Regions from separate parts of the Paenibacillus sp. 2TAF8 genome, predicted to be linked through region 2. Evidence: riboswitches for the same ligand, from Rfam matches in the RefSeq annotation. Region 2 holds a riboswitch; each other region holds the start of a gene.
What was found. Region 2 has a riboswitch for thiamine pyrophosphate ahead of thiC (phosphomethylpyrimidine synthase ThiC). Riboswitches for the same ligand answer to the same signal wherever they lie in the genome.
Positions count from the first base shown of each region.

Region 1: linked by a shared signal. The riboswitch ahead of AB4Z30_RS12905 (ABC transporter substrate-binding protein) and the one ahead of thiC (phosphomethylpyrimidine synthase ThiC) in region 2 are both predicted to bind thiamine pyrophosphate.
Region 3: linked by a shared signal. The riboswitch ahead of AB4Z30_RS14550 (thiamine phosphate synthase) and the one ahead of thiC (phosphomethylpyrimidine synthase ThiC) in region 2 are both predicted to bind thiamine pyrophosphate.
Region 4: linked by a shared signal. The riboswitch ahead of thiM (hydroxyethylthiazole kinase) and the one ahead of thiC (phosphomethylpyrimidine synthase ThiC) in region 2 are both predicted to bind thiamine pyrophosphate.

Region 1 is NZ_JBFRFN010000007.1:137,116-140,583, reverse strand. It holds gene AB4Z30_RS12915 (hypothetical protein) at 296-475, shown strand; gene AB4Z30_RS12910 (hypothetical protein) at 819-1,304, opposite strand; TPP riboswitch at 1,610-1,722, shown strand; gene AB4Z30_RS12905 (ABC transporter substrate-binding protein) at 1,938-2,978, shown strand; gene AB4Z30_RS12900 (MTH1187 family thiamine-binding protein) at 3,449-3,468, shown strand, end outside.
Region 2 is NZ_JBFRFN010000022.1:26,378-29,845, forward strand. It holds gene AB4Z30_RS24350 (IclR family transcriptional regulator) at 166-909, shown strand; TPP riboswitch at 1,069-1,182, shown strand; gene thiC (phosphomethylpyrimidine synthase ThiC) at 1,675-3,453, shown strand.
Region 3 is NZ_JBFRFN010000008.1:219,141-222,608, forward strand. It holds gene thiO (glycine oxidase ThiO) at 1-831, opposite strand, end outside; gene AB4Z30_RS14550 (thiamine phosphate synthase) at 916-1,599, opposite strand; TPP riboswitch at 1,841-1,950, opposite strand; gene AB4Z30_RS14555 (ABC-F family ATP-binding cassette domain-containing protein) at 1,990-3,468, opposite strand, start outside.
Region 4 is NZ_JBFRFN010000029.1:3,713-7,180, reverse strand. It holds gene AB4Z30_RS26600 (radical SAM/SPASM domain-containing protein) at 1-828, opposite strand, end outside; TPP riboswitch at 1,058-1,160, shown strand; gene thiM (hydroxyethylthiazole kinase) at 1,507-2,316, shown strand; gene thiD (bifunctional hydroxymethylpyrimidine kinase/phosphomethylpyrimidine kinase) at 2,316-3,128, shown strand; gene thiE (thiamine phosphate synthase) at 3,128-3,468, shown strand, end outside.

The DNA of each region.
Region 1 (3,468 bases), on a different contig from region 2:
TTAACAAGATTCAGAAATTAACGGAACGTATGTTCTTATTTTATTATAACTAACATCATTAATTATTACGCCTACGATATAGAGGTATTTGGAAGAAAAAAAGACGAAAATATAGAGTACTTACAATGAGGACAACAGAAGAAGAATGCTTGGGGATTTGAAAGAACGATAAAAAGACATTATGAGCTATCATTACGTCTTTGGAGAATTTCCGGAATTCACAGGAACCTTGCATTAGCTGCATATATCATAGTAAATATGCTAAATTATATCTACTGAAGGGAGCTGTGACTTTATGAATATGAAACCAAATAATCTAAATGGTTCCGAGGATGAAGCTACCAAACGAAGAGCAGAAGAAATGGCTCGTCAAGCTCAGGGAAGTTCTTTAAAGAGTGGTATAATAACGACTTTGGTTTTAGCAGTCGTCATTGTTGGTATTTTTTATGGTATAGCTTACTTTAGAACCAGCTAAAAAGATTATAAAAATAAAGTTTACATTAAAATAATTTCTGATTTTTCAGAATTAGAGTCTTTTAACTTATAACACACTCCCCACATTCCAGATGTACAGTAAATAGAAACCTGGAATGTATGGGGAGTTTTCTTATAAGATCCCTTTAACAATATTAGTGCAATCAAACTATCGCCTGAACGTCTATGCATGGGTTTTCGTAGTAAATAAGAATCTGATACGTTTAGTCGAACTCCCTTATTGCCCGGATATAACTATGAAGAGAAGCAAATTTAAAAAAACAATTTATTTTACTTAAAAACAAATCTAACTGTTCCTTCAGTTAGGTTATTTAAACGATTCGTTAAACGGACACCACCGCCGCTTGTCCTTTAAACAACTTGCCAAACACATAACGCACTAGCGGCCCGAGTACGATTAACTGATACGGCAAAGCCAGACTAAAGTTACGAGCAATCGTGTGAAGATACGCACTGAACACGGATACTCCATCTAACCGATCTACTGCATAGGCAGTAATGATACCATATAGAGACATGACCAAAACCATACCAATGACCATAAAAATTGACATGGTAACTACACCTTTGATTTTACTGGTTTTTGCAAATGGGATGGAAAACGCAATTCGTCTCGCTACGGGTCCTACGATGAACGACTCCACCAAAAATGCCAGGACAAAACAGATCAAAAATTGAAACAGCATCTGCATCACGGACATCTGACTTAACATCCCCGTATGCCAAAGATTGAAGGTCATCATTACTACGACCATTCCTGTACACATCATAAGTCCAAAAATCACTTGTTCTTTCTTGCTTACTGGCAATATACTCATCCTTTCTGTAACTTGGATCATTATAGACAATTGGAATCCCTTCACATAAGTGAACATTCTGTGAAAAATATTTTTAGTCCAACTTATGTAGGGTGTGTCTGAAAACGCTGAAGAAAGCAGACTTTGCCGGATTTCCGTTCCAAGCAAGGAAGTTTACCGCAGACGTGCCGGGGCACATCAAGGGGAAGCGACGTAGCAAGGGGCGAAAAAAGATACACTTCAGCAGGTTTCAAGATACGCCCTAGACACAATCCTGTCACTGGCCTATAATTACACCTAGTAATGCCCGTAACTTCATAGTTTCCCAGGGGAGTCGGAATTGGCCGGCTGAGAGTGTATCCCACCAAGATACTAACCCTTAGACCTGATCTGGATCATGCCAGCGTAGGAATCGGAGTATATTGCAACGGCACAGCCATAGGCTGAACGCCACTCTCTCACGCCTGCACGCGTCCCGGATTACGGGGCGCTTTTTTTGTTTTCTTTTGACATGCAGAAACAGAAAAATGACGTTATTCGGATAACCCGCAAGTATAAATTCGTCGATTTATGCAAAGGGATTGGATATGAAGCCAAGGAGTACCCCGTGCCATCCGGCCGGACATACCGAAGGAGAGAATCACAATGAAATGGCGCAAAACGATGGGAATGTTACTCATGTGTGTACTGTTGGTTACCGTGGCTGCATGTGGTGGCAAAGAAGCCGCTCCGGCTGAACAGAACGGTACGACCAGTTCGGAGAAAACGAATGAGAACAGCGGTGCTGCACCGAAAGATGTGAAGGTTGTGCTCGACTGGACTCCAAATACGAATCATACTGGTCTGTATGCCGCAGTGGATCAGGGTTTTTATAAAGCAGCAGGTCTCAACGTCGAGATTGTACAGCCAGGTGCTGGTGGAGCAGATACGATGGTTGCCTCAGGTGAGGTACCGTTTGGCGTCAGTTATCAGGAAAGTGTCACTCAGGCGCGTACGCAGGACGTTCCGCTTGTGTCGATTGCCGCAGTTATTCAGCATAATACGTCCGGTTTTGCAGCGCCGATGGATCGCAAGATCAAATCGCCTAAAGATTTTGAAGGTAAGACGTATGGCGGTTGGGGTTCCCCAGTAGAAGAAGCGGTGATGCAATCCATTATGGAGGGCGAAGGTGCTGACGTATCCAAAGTCAAAAACATTAACATGGGCGATGCAGACTTCTTCACAGCTGTGAAACGGGACATCGACTTTGCGTGGATTTTCTATGCCTGGACGGGAATTGAGGCGGAATTACGCGGAGAACCGATTGACATGTTGTATGTGAAAGATTATGCCAAAGCGCTGGACTACTACACCCCTGTCCTCGTAACCAACGAACAGACGATTCAGAAAGACCCTGAACTGGTGAAAGCTTTCCTAAAGGCCACTTCTGAAGGGTATCAATATGCCATTGACCACCCTGAAGAAGCAGCGAACATTCTGATCAAAGCCGTGCCTGATCTGGACAAGGAATTAGTACTGGCAAGCCAAAAATGGCTCAGCCCGAAATACCAAGATGATGCACCACGCTGGGGCGAACAAAAGGAAGAGGTGTGGAAGAACTACACCGACTGGATGTTCAGCAAGAAATTGCTGGATAAAGAGATCGATGTAACGAAAGTCTACACGAACGAATTTTTACCACAGTAATACGTAGCATTATCATCATTAATGTAAAATGAAATTTGATATTTTCACGTTTGAATGAAGAGGACACGGACAACTTGAAGAAGCGAAGCGATCGCTTATAAAATTCACCGAGTTTCCCCTTTCTACATCAGTTGAACTACTCGTTTACACATTAACGGAGAGGACAGAAAAAACCTGAAAAAGCGGAGCTAAAAGCTTTCTGAAAGAAAGCTAGCATCGGAAGCATACGCTTCGCCTTTATCACCGGATTTTCCCCTTTGGAAAAGGAATCAAAAAATCTGGGGATAACAGCGATTGGAAGGTTATTCTGTCATCGGAGTGTCTGTGTAAACTTTCTTTAGTTAAATTTATATAGAATGGTTCAAAAAGCTTGAAGATTACAGCAATCGGGAAGTTACTCTGGCATCGAAGTGGCACGTGTAACGATCAACTTTTCATTTTACTCACACTCGAAAGGAGAATTTTCTCTTATGGCAAGTACATTACTCAG
Region 2 (3,468 bases):
GTGTAAATTACAGGAGATTAGGATGGGTAAAATGGATATTTTGTTCATTTTTCAGCTTGCACAGCACCTTCAAAACGGTTCTTTTTAGTTTACAGATGAGACCGTTTCTCATATAATTTATGTAACCAAGTTTCATGTGATGAAACATGAGGAGGGCATCATGCCATGGAAGACCGCAAGCTAACCGTTCGGGCTGTAGAACGGGCGCTGGATATATTATTATGTTTTACCACACGCAGTGATCTTGGACTCACCGAAATTGCCAGCCAGATCGGTTTACACAAGAGTACGGTGCATCGGTTGATGGCTACGCTGGAGGATCGGGGGTTCGTGATACGAGATGCAGCGACTGAAAAATACCGACTAGGCATCCGCATCTGGGAACTGTCCGCACATATGTCACGTAGTGATGATCCTGCGATTTTACTGTTGCCTGCAATGGAACGGCTACGGGATCGGTTGGGTGAGACTGTAAGTCTCTACCTTCGTGATGGCAGTGAACGGATACGTATTCAAGCAGTACAGAGCGATCAGGCCATTCGGCGGGTCGCGCCAGTAGGTGTCAGACTGCCGCTTTCCGTAGGCGCTTCCAGCAAAGTGTTAATGGCATTTGCCGCTGATGAGGATCGCGAGGAACTGATGAACGGCCCGGAATGGCCTGTATTTATCGACCCGGACGTGTATCTGGCACAGATGGAAGACATTCGTGTGAACGGCTATGCTACCAGTTATGAGGAACGTGAGCCGGGAGCTGCTGCCGTCTCCGTGCCAATTATGGATCGCAGAGGTAGCATTGCAGCAGCACTTTCCGTGTCTGGACCTGTTAGCAGGCTCTCGCAAGAGACATTACATGAGTACGCACCTGTGTTGAAAGAAGCTGCTCTGCAAATGGGACTTATGTTGTCGTAGGCGGGCTCTTGTTTGAAGTTTTGCTCGAAAGGGATTTTATCTCTGGAATATTAAGGTTGTATTTATGTCCAGATTACGCTAGTCTGTAATGGACGACCCGGCGGGGTCGGTTGAATGTTATATTTTAAGTTGAACAGCGGCTTGATTGCCGCAATACGTTTACGTTACTGGGGGAGTCCGAATTGTCCGGACTGAGACGGGATCGCATGAGATTCCGGACCCTTTGCACCTGATCTGGATCATACCAGCGTAGGGAAGTAATCGGCCATATGACCACAAACACTACGGGCGTTAACTTGGGATAGATGCTGTTTTGCGGCAGATAGATCTTGTTGCGAGTGTGGTGATGGACATCAGTCGGTTCCTTCGGAACCGGCTTTTTTATATACAGCGGTAAGCAGAGACTCATTCGTTGTGCTTCACGATCGTTAAGTCCCTTGAAGAAAGCATGAGATTCGCAGATTAGTGCGGACGGGATGATCGGAGAGCATAACAAATGCCAACATCAATGCTTGAATGTCAAGGTGAAGTGTCTCAGTTTCATGTTCGTGCTGACTGTACATAAAAATCTGTCTCTTGGATCTTATTTGGCTGCTTGGGCAGGATCATTCCTGCTGTGCTTCTGTGCTCTTGGGATTCCCGGGCAGGTGTGGTAGTTGCAACTGACGCAATTGTGGAGACATAGCGCAAAAGAAGATCACAGAGGAGGAAACAGGAGACATGAGTACACATAACCAAACGGGGCAGCAGATGGGGATAGAGGAAATGGGACACGATGGTCATCCGATGGAAAAGGAAACCGGAGTGGCTGGAGGGGTTCAACCCTTCCCGGGCAGCCGCAAAGTCTACATTCAGGGCTCACGACCGGACATCGCTGTACCGGAGCGTGAAATTGCCCTTCATGACACGAATACTCCCCAAGGGGTGGAGCATAATGAGCCGCTGCGTGTCTACGATACGAGCGGCCCGATGACCGATCCCGAATTCCAGATGGATATTCGGAAGGGGTTACCTGCGCTCCGAAATCACTGGATTATGGAGCGCGGTGACGTCGAAGAATATGAGGGGCGAGCGGTTAAGCCGGAGGATAACGGATTGAAGTCCGGAGGCCGAAGAGCCGGGGCAGAAGAGTACCCGGGATTCCGCGGGCAACCGCTACGTGCTAAGGCCGGGAATTGTGTCACACAGATGCATTATGCGCGGCAAGGCGTGATTACGCCAGAGATGGAGTACGCTGCTATACGTGAAGGTGTAGAGCCTGAATTCGTGCGGCAAGAACTGGCAAGTGGGCGGGCAATTCTTCCCTCCAACATCAATCACCCGGAGAGTGAGCCGATGCTGATCGGTCGTCATTTTCATGTGAAGATCAACGCTAATATTGGTAATTCCGCTGTATCTTCCTCCATCGAGGAGGAGGTCGAGAAGATGACCTGGGCTGTGCGCTGGGGATCGGATACGGTGATGGATCTCTCGACAGGCAAAAACATTCATTCGACACGGGAATGGATCATCCGTAACTCCCCGGTGCCGATTGGTACAGTACCGCTCTATCAGGCGCTGGAGAAGGTGAATGGCGAGGCGGAGGCGCTCACCTGGGAGTTGTACCGAGATACGCTGATTGAACAAGCAGAGCAAGGTGTGGACTATTTTACAATTCATGCAGGTGTGTTGCTCCGCTATATTCCGATGACAGCGAAACGGATGACGGGCATTGTGTCTAGAGGCGGGTCAATTATGGCAGCGTGGTGTCTGGCACATCATCAGGAGAACTTCTTGTACACCCACTTTGAAGAAATCTGTGAGATTATGAAAAGGTATGACGTAGCGTTCTCCCTCGGAGATGGACTGCGTCCAGGCAGCATCTATGATGCCAATGACGAGGCACAGATGGCGGAGCTGGCAACGCTCGGGGAATTAACGCAGATTGCGTGGAAGCATGATGTGCAGGTCATGATTGAAGGGCCGGGACATGTGCCGATGCACAAGATCAAAGAAAATGTGGATTTGCAGATGGAAATCTGCCAGGAAGCGCCGTTCTATACTCTCGGACCGCTGACCACGGACATTGCACCGGGATATGATCATATTACGTCTGCGATTGGGGCAGCGATGATCGGTTGGTTTGGTACGTCCATGCTCTGTTATGTCACGCCGAAGGAGCATCTGGGGCTTCCGAACAAGGATGATGTACGTGAAGGGGTTATCGCTTATAAAATAGCCGCTCATGCCGCTGATTTGGCCAAAGGCCACCCACGCGCCCAGCGCCGGGATGATGCGCTGTCGAAGGCACGTTTCGAGTTTCGCTGGCGGGATCAGTTTAATCTGTCTCTTGACCCGGAACGGGCACTGTCTTACCACGATGAGACGTTACCCGCAGAAGGGGCGAAGGAGGCACATTTCTGCTCCATGTGCGGGCCAAAGTTCTGCAGTATGCGTATCACGCAGGACATCCGTGCCTTTGCCGCTGATCGCGGTCTGAAGGACGAGGAGGCAGTCGCCGCCGGGATGCAGGCGAAAGCGGAGGAGTATCGGTCGCGGTCGTAAGCTTCCACAATAGAA
Region 3 (3,468 bases), on a different contig from region 2:
GTATACCGCTTGATCTTGTGGAAAACGGATGGCCATAATTTCACCTTTCACTGGTCTTGTAGGCAAGGTCTCACCTACTTGATACATTAGTTCCCCTCCATGCAAACCAGCAGCCACGATAACATGTTTGCAAGATATTTCACCCTTGGCAGTGGCAACCCCTCGGACTCCATCGTTGTTCACGACCAGACGCACATCCTGCACTCCTTCCCATATCCGTGCACCCATCATCTGAGCAGACCTCGCATAAGCTCTAGTCAACGACACAGGCAGCGCTTCACTCTCCAGTGGTCTGTAATAAGCGCCATATGTTTCCCTGTTTAGCCATTCCGCTTCTCGTTGCACCGTGGGACGGTCCCACCAAAACTGCTCTGCGCCCGAAGAACCTTTCCATTTGTTCTTGTATTGATTTAAATCACTGTATGATCGAAACGGTGTGATAAAGCCACTGCGTCTCAATCCAAAGTCTATACCTGTCAGAGCAGATATTTGCTCTTTGTGCTTATGCAACAATTCTCTGCTATCATACGCGGCTTTTACCATGAGTGGATGTGCAAAAGCTTCACTATCTGCTGCAAGCATGCCGGCAGCTGCGCTGGAGGCCCCGCTGGCAATCTGGGATTGCTCAACAAGAAGTACTTCCTGGCCTCTCGATGCCAGCTCAAAAGCAATCGCACAGCCTATAACCCCTCCGCCCACAATGATCGTTTCTGAATGCCAAGCTCCCTGTGATTCTGTTGAAGTGGAGGATATGGACATTGTTGCAAACTTATGTTCATCATTCGATGGGGCGACAGTTCCCTCATGTTGACTCATTCCGCTCTGATTCATTTTTTCATCTCCTTCATTGCATATTAAGCAACATTCAGATACCGCTTACTTGAGATCATTCACATTATTTTGATTGAGAAGCATTCACTTTACCGCTTCCATAGCCTGTTTTAAAAGAGCAGCAGCATGGGCAGGATTTTTTTGTTGTAATACACCTGAGATCACAGCGGCACCCCTGGCTCCCGCAGATATGACGGCCTGAATGTTATTCGTCTGAATCCCACCGATTGCTATAACAGGTACTTTCACACCCGAGCATACTTCGGTTAATGCTTCTAATCCCCTTGGTGTTATATCCGGTTTGCTTGCACTTGGGTATACATGCCCGAAAAAAAGATAATCTGCGCCATACTCTTCTGCAATTTTTGCTTCGTGTAAGGAATGCACGGATATTCCTAACCGAAGCCGCGGGTTATGCTTGTTTTTCTGCGTTACCGTTACTTTCGCTTTTTGCAGCATATCTTGGCTCCAATGTGCCCCGCGATAAAAATCGCCTGACGAAAACAGATTCGCACCGTTGATCACAATGCGGGAGGCTGGAACACCCGACTCTACCATCAACTTCGCCCAGTTGAAGCATTCCTGCTGCGAAAGCTGCCTTTCGCGGATGTGAATGTATTGCACATAAGGCCATATCTCTTTGGCTGCCTTTAACATAGCTACCTGTTCCCTCTGATTCGTAGATATCACATGTAACTCAAAACAGGGATGGCTTTTTGAGCATTCATTTAATTCGTTCTCTTCATGCTCAGTCACCGTAGGATGCAATCTCGTTTTCCCTCCTTTCAGACTTGGGAGCGGCGTAACGAAAATAAAATCAAAAAAAGCCACTCCCGTAGGGAGTGGCTGCGTATTAAAAAAGGTTCAGTTCAATAACAAACATTCGACGAATACCTGGTAAACAGTTTAATCGGTAACCCTATAACTGTCTGCTCATGTATTGAGATGCCTGCATCACGATGTAGTAAAGATCCCATCTTTACATTGAAGAATCATTTACTACCTTTTTCGCTGAAACGCGCCACTTCCCTACGCTGGTATGATCCAGATCAGGTGCGAAGGGTCCGGAATCGCATTCTTCCATCTCAGCCGCATCGTGCGGCCCCCCTAGTGTTCATATGAAGTTGTAGCCTATATTACCACAACCGGTTTTTTTTGTCATTGTGCTTTTTCAGACCACTCTTCTACATTCCACGTTTTGGTGACCCAGCCTTCATAAAAATCCGGTTCGTGAGATACAAGTAAAACGGTTCCCTTGTATTCCTGCAACGCACGCTGCAGTTCAGCCTTTGCTGTTACATCCAGATGGTTCGTCGGTTCGTCAAACAGAACCCAGTTGCTTTCACGCATCAGCAACTTACATAATCGCACTTTAGCCTGCTCTCCTCCACTCAGCATGTTAAGAGGACGAGTGATATGCTCATTTTTAAGCCCACAGCGTGCAAGATGACCTCGCACTTCATTCTGTGTCAAATGTGAAAACTCGTTCCATACATCATCGATCGGTGTAATATTTCCCGCTCTCACTTCCTGCTCGAAGTAAGCTGTCTCCAAGTAATCTCCAAGGAATGTTTTACCGCTGATCGGCGCAATTTTACCCAAAATTGTTTTGAGAAGTGTTGATTTACCTACCCCGTTACATCCCACAATCGCAATCTTTTCTCCACGTTCAATCGTCATCGTCATCTTGGGTAATAGCGGATACGTATAACCAATTTCAAAGTCGATACCTTCAAAAACAGTTTTACTACTCGCGCGCGCATCCTTGAACTTGAATGTTGGTTTTGCGGCTTCGTCCGGTCGATCAATTCGCTCGACCTTTCCGAGTTGTTTTTCCCGGCTTTTCGCTCTACCAGAGGTCGAAGCTCGAGCTTTGTTGCGTTGAATGAAATCTTCCTGCTTTTTGATGTATTCCTGTTGTTTCTCGTAGGCATCAATATGCTGTGCTTTCTGCATATCTGCCATCTCCAGGAATTTATCATAGTTTGCAGCGTACCGAGTCAATTTGGCAAACTCCAAATGATAGATAACATTAACAACTTCATTCATGAACTCCGTATCATGAGAGATCAGCAGAAAAGCATAAGGATAGTCTTTCAAATAGCGTGTTAGCCACTCAATATGCTCTACATCCAGATAGTTGGTCGGCTCATCCAATAAAAGGGCAGTAGGTTTTTCCAATAATAACTTCGCGAGAAGTACCTTCGTGCGTTGTCCACCACTAAGAGCTGCAACATCCCGATCAAGGCCGATGGCATTTAATCCCAGACCATTTGCCATTTCTTCCACTTTCACATCGATCAGATAAAAATCGCCCTGTTCCAGCTGTTCCTGAATCTCGCCCATATCTTCAAGCAACTGTTCCAGCTTCTCTGGATCGGCATCAGCCATCTGATCCGTGATCGCCATCATTTCCTTTTCCAGTTCCAGCAATGGGAGAAAAGCATCTTTGAGTACATCACGAATCGTTTTGCCTGGTGTTAACTTCGTGTGTTGATCAAGATAACCGTAACGGACCTTAGGGGTCCACTCCACTTTACCGCTATCCTTAAGCAATTTTCCAGTCAGGATATTCATGAGGGTTGATTTTCCGGCACCGTTAGCTCCAACCAGACCAACTCGTTCTCCGGCTAGTAG
Region 4 (3,468 bases), on a different contig from region 2:
CACGGCTTCCCGTTTGGAAAAACCGTACACCAGATTGTTTGCACGCTCTCCATCCACAATGTCGGAAAAAGACTTCTCATGGATGTTCCCAAGGTTGATGACACCTTCTCCATCCAGACAGCATGGAACCACGGTTCCATCGACAAGCACAGCTGCCTGACTGCGCAGTGCATGGCAAAACCCTTTGCCATCATCTTCAGGTGCATCCAGACTTGGCCACTGGAATTCATGATCCTGATTCAGATATACGTTGGGTGCAATTTTCACACCGCTACCTGGAAGGACTTTTTCCTCAATCCGGAAGTCGAGATTAAATTCCCGTTCCAGCACCTCAAGCGTCTCCCGATTTCGATTCATCTGAGCATTGGTGAAGTTATCCTGTGTCAGATTCCATAATCGGAACGAGACAATGACATTGTGTTTCACCGCTTCACGCACAAAAGACAAAATGTTACGTAAGTATCCGTCACGATCCGTAGAACCTTCATGACCGTCAAAGCTGTGCAACGAAAAATTCATCTGTCTCAGGGCAGGTTTACCTAATAATTTATGCTGTGTCTTCGGCAGCAGCGTACCGTTGGTCGTAATGTTAACTTTAAATCCCTTGGCATGAGCCATATCCAGCAGCAAGTCAATTTTGGGATGAAGGAGCGGTTCTCCTTTGACGTGCAAGTAGATATGTTTCGTATGTGGTTTGATCTGATCCAATATATTATTAAAGACTTCAGGGTCGATGAATCCTTTGGCTCGCTTCGTTTGCGGGCAAAAACTGCATGCCAGATTACAGATGCTTGTAATTTCAATATATACTTTCTTGAACGTTTTCAACTCAGGGTCCCCATTCTGCCGGGAGGAACAACAGTCCTGCCCTCATTCGTAGTACGGCCATATGAGCCAATCCCCATTATATCGGGTTAACGAGCCTAGGTAAATCGTAATCAGAGGATCCCTACAAAAGTCCAGTATATTTTCACCATAATTTCAAGACACACATCCCCTCCCTATTTACATTAAGCCAAGTTGGATATATGCTGAGGACATAACTGCATATCTTTTACATTTGCACTGGGGGAGCCTTGCGGCTGAGACGAATACGACGATTCGGACCCTTTGAACCTGATCTGGATTATACCAGCGGAGGGAAGTGGAGCGGCTTTTATTGGCAGTGGATGATTTCTATCCTTGATGGGATCAACCTCAATTAAAACGTATAGCTCTGCTCATTTCTCCGGAAATGGGCGGGGCTTTTTTGTTTTTTGGCGATGTGGTAGTTGTGTGCTGGTTGCTTGGTGACCGAGACACTTGCCGTTCAAAATATAAATTTCGAAACAAGGAAAATTCCTCTTCCGAGTATGGATTCAAATGTTCCGAATATACAATCTCTGTCATCCCGTGAGAAGAAAGCAGTTATTTGGAGCATGATGCAAAATGCTCTTCTTGTCGATATCTGGGTGTTATTCACTCTCATCACCATCAAGATCATTCGAAATCAAGGAGGAAATGACGATGTCTTATCTGGAACGTGTACGATCACTCAATCCTTTGGTTCATAATATTACCAATCTTGTGGTTGCCCCTTTTACGGCAAATGGTCTGCTTGCCCTCGGAGCCTCACCGTTTATGGCCTATGCTCACGAAGAAGTCGCTGACGTCGCTCGAATGGCTGGCGCGGTGGTTCTGAACATCGGCACATTGGATAAAAAGGTCGTTCAAGCGATACGTCTAGCCGGACAATCGGCTAATGCACATCATGTGCCTGTTGTACTTGATCCTGTCGGTGCAGGAGCCACAACATATCGCACGGATACAGTACAGATGCTGGTTCGTGAGCTTCGCCTTACGGTATTGCGAGGCAATGTCGCCGAAGTCGCTCATGTCATTGGTGTACCATGGAATATCAAAGGTGTAGATGCCGGGGCTGGCGAGGGAGACCGAATAGGCATTGCCGAGCGGGCAGCGCAACAGCTTGACTGTATTGTTGTCATTACAGGCCAGTACGATATTATTACAGACGGATATCATACTTTCCTCACAAGCAACGGACATGCATTACTCACCCAGGTTACCGGGGCAGGCTGTCTGCTCAGCTCGGTCATTGGTGCTTTTACTGCGATTGCCGAGCCGGGGCGCGACTTGCTGAACAGTGTGGTGGAGGCTGTCTCAACCTATGGTATAGCCGCTGAACAGGCTGCAGCACGAACGGCTCATCAGGGGCCGGGCAGCTTCCAGATTGAATTGTTAAATCAACTGGCGCAGGTCACACCTTCACTGTTCTCGGAGCATGCACAAATCCGTCAGATTCGTGGAGGTGTGTGATGAATATTGCTCAAGCGTTAACGATTGCCGGGTCTGATAACGGCGGCGGTGCAGGAATTCAGGCGGACCTCAAAACCTTTCAGGAACTTGGTGTATACGGCATGACGGTCATTACTGCAATCGCCGCGCAGAACACAACAGGGGTTCAAGGCGTGTTTCCGATTGATTTCGATGGTATTGCCCAGCAACTTGATTCAACGGGAGCCGACTTTCAGCCGCGTGCCATTAAAACAGGTATGTTATATAGTGCCGAGATTATTCGTCTTGTTGCGGCAAAATGTAAGCAGTACGGCTGGTCTAATCTGGTGATTGATCCCGTGATGGTTGCCAAAGGCGGTGCGCCTCTGCTTCAGCAGGAGGCTGTGCAAGCACTCATTCAGGATCTGCTCCCTCATGCCTTGCTTATCACACCTAACATCCCGGAAGCCGAACTGCTAATCGGGAAATCAATCCGGAACCTGAGCGAGCGTGAGGAAGCCGCCAAGCAATTGGTGCAGATGGGTTCAACGTATGCCTTGATCAAGGGAGGACATGATACGGGAAGCGGTATGGTTGTCGATGTCCTGTATGACGGGCATTCCTTTCAATATTTGAAGAATCTTCGAGTAATGACACGTCATACCCACGGAACCGGCTGCACGTTCTCTGCTGCCATTACGGCGGAATTGGCGAAAGGTTCCCCTATTCTGGCTGCCGTTACGACCGCGCGAGCATTCATTCAGGCAGCCATAGAAGATGAGCTGGGAATCGGGGCCGGGCACGGGCCAACGAATCACTTTGCGTACCAGCGCAGACAGCGAGGTGAACGCTGATGCGTAGATGGGATACGGAAGCGGTGCGCCGCGCGCTGCAGTTGTATTTGGTGATGGGCAGCGTCAATACGACGCGTGACCCGGTGGAGGTGCTCCGCCAGGCGATTACTGGCGGCATCACGCTGTTCCAGTTCCGCGAGAAGGGAACTGGTGCCCTTGCAGGCGAAGCCCGCTTAGCGCTTGCGCTGCGGCTTCGCGAGGTGTGCAGCCAGCACGGGATACCGTTCATCGTGAACGATGATGTGGAGCTGGCTGTGGCCGTAGAGGCCGACGGTGTGCACGTCGGCCAGGACGATGCGGACGCGGCGCTGGTACGCGCCCGCATCGGCGAAGGGCGGAT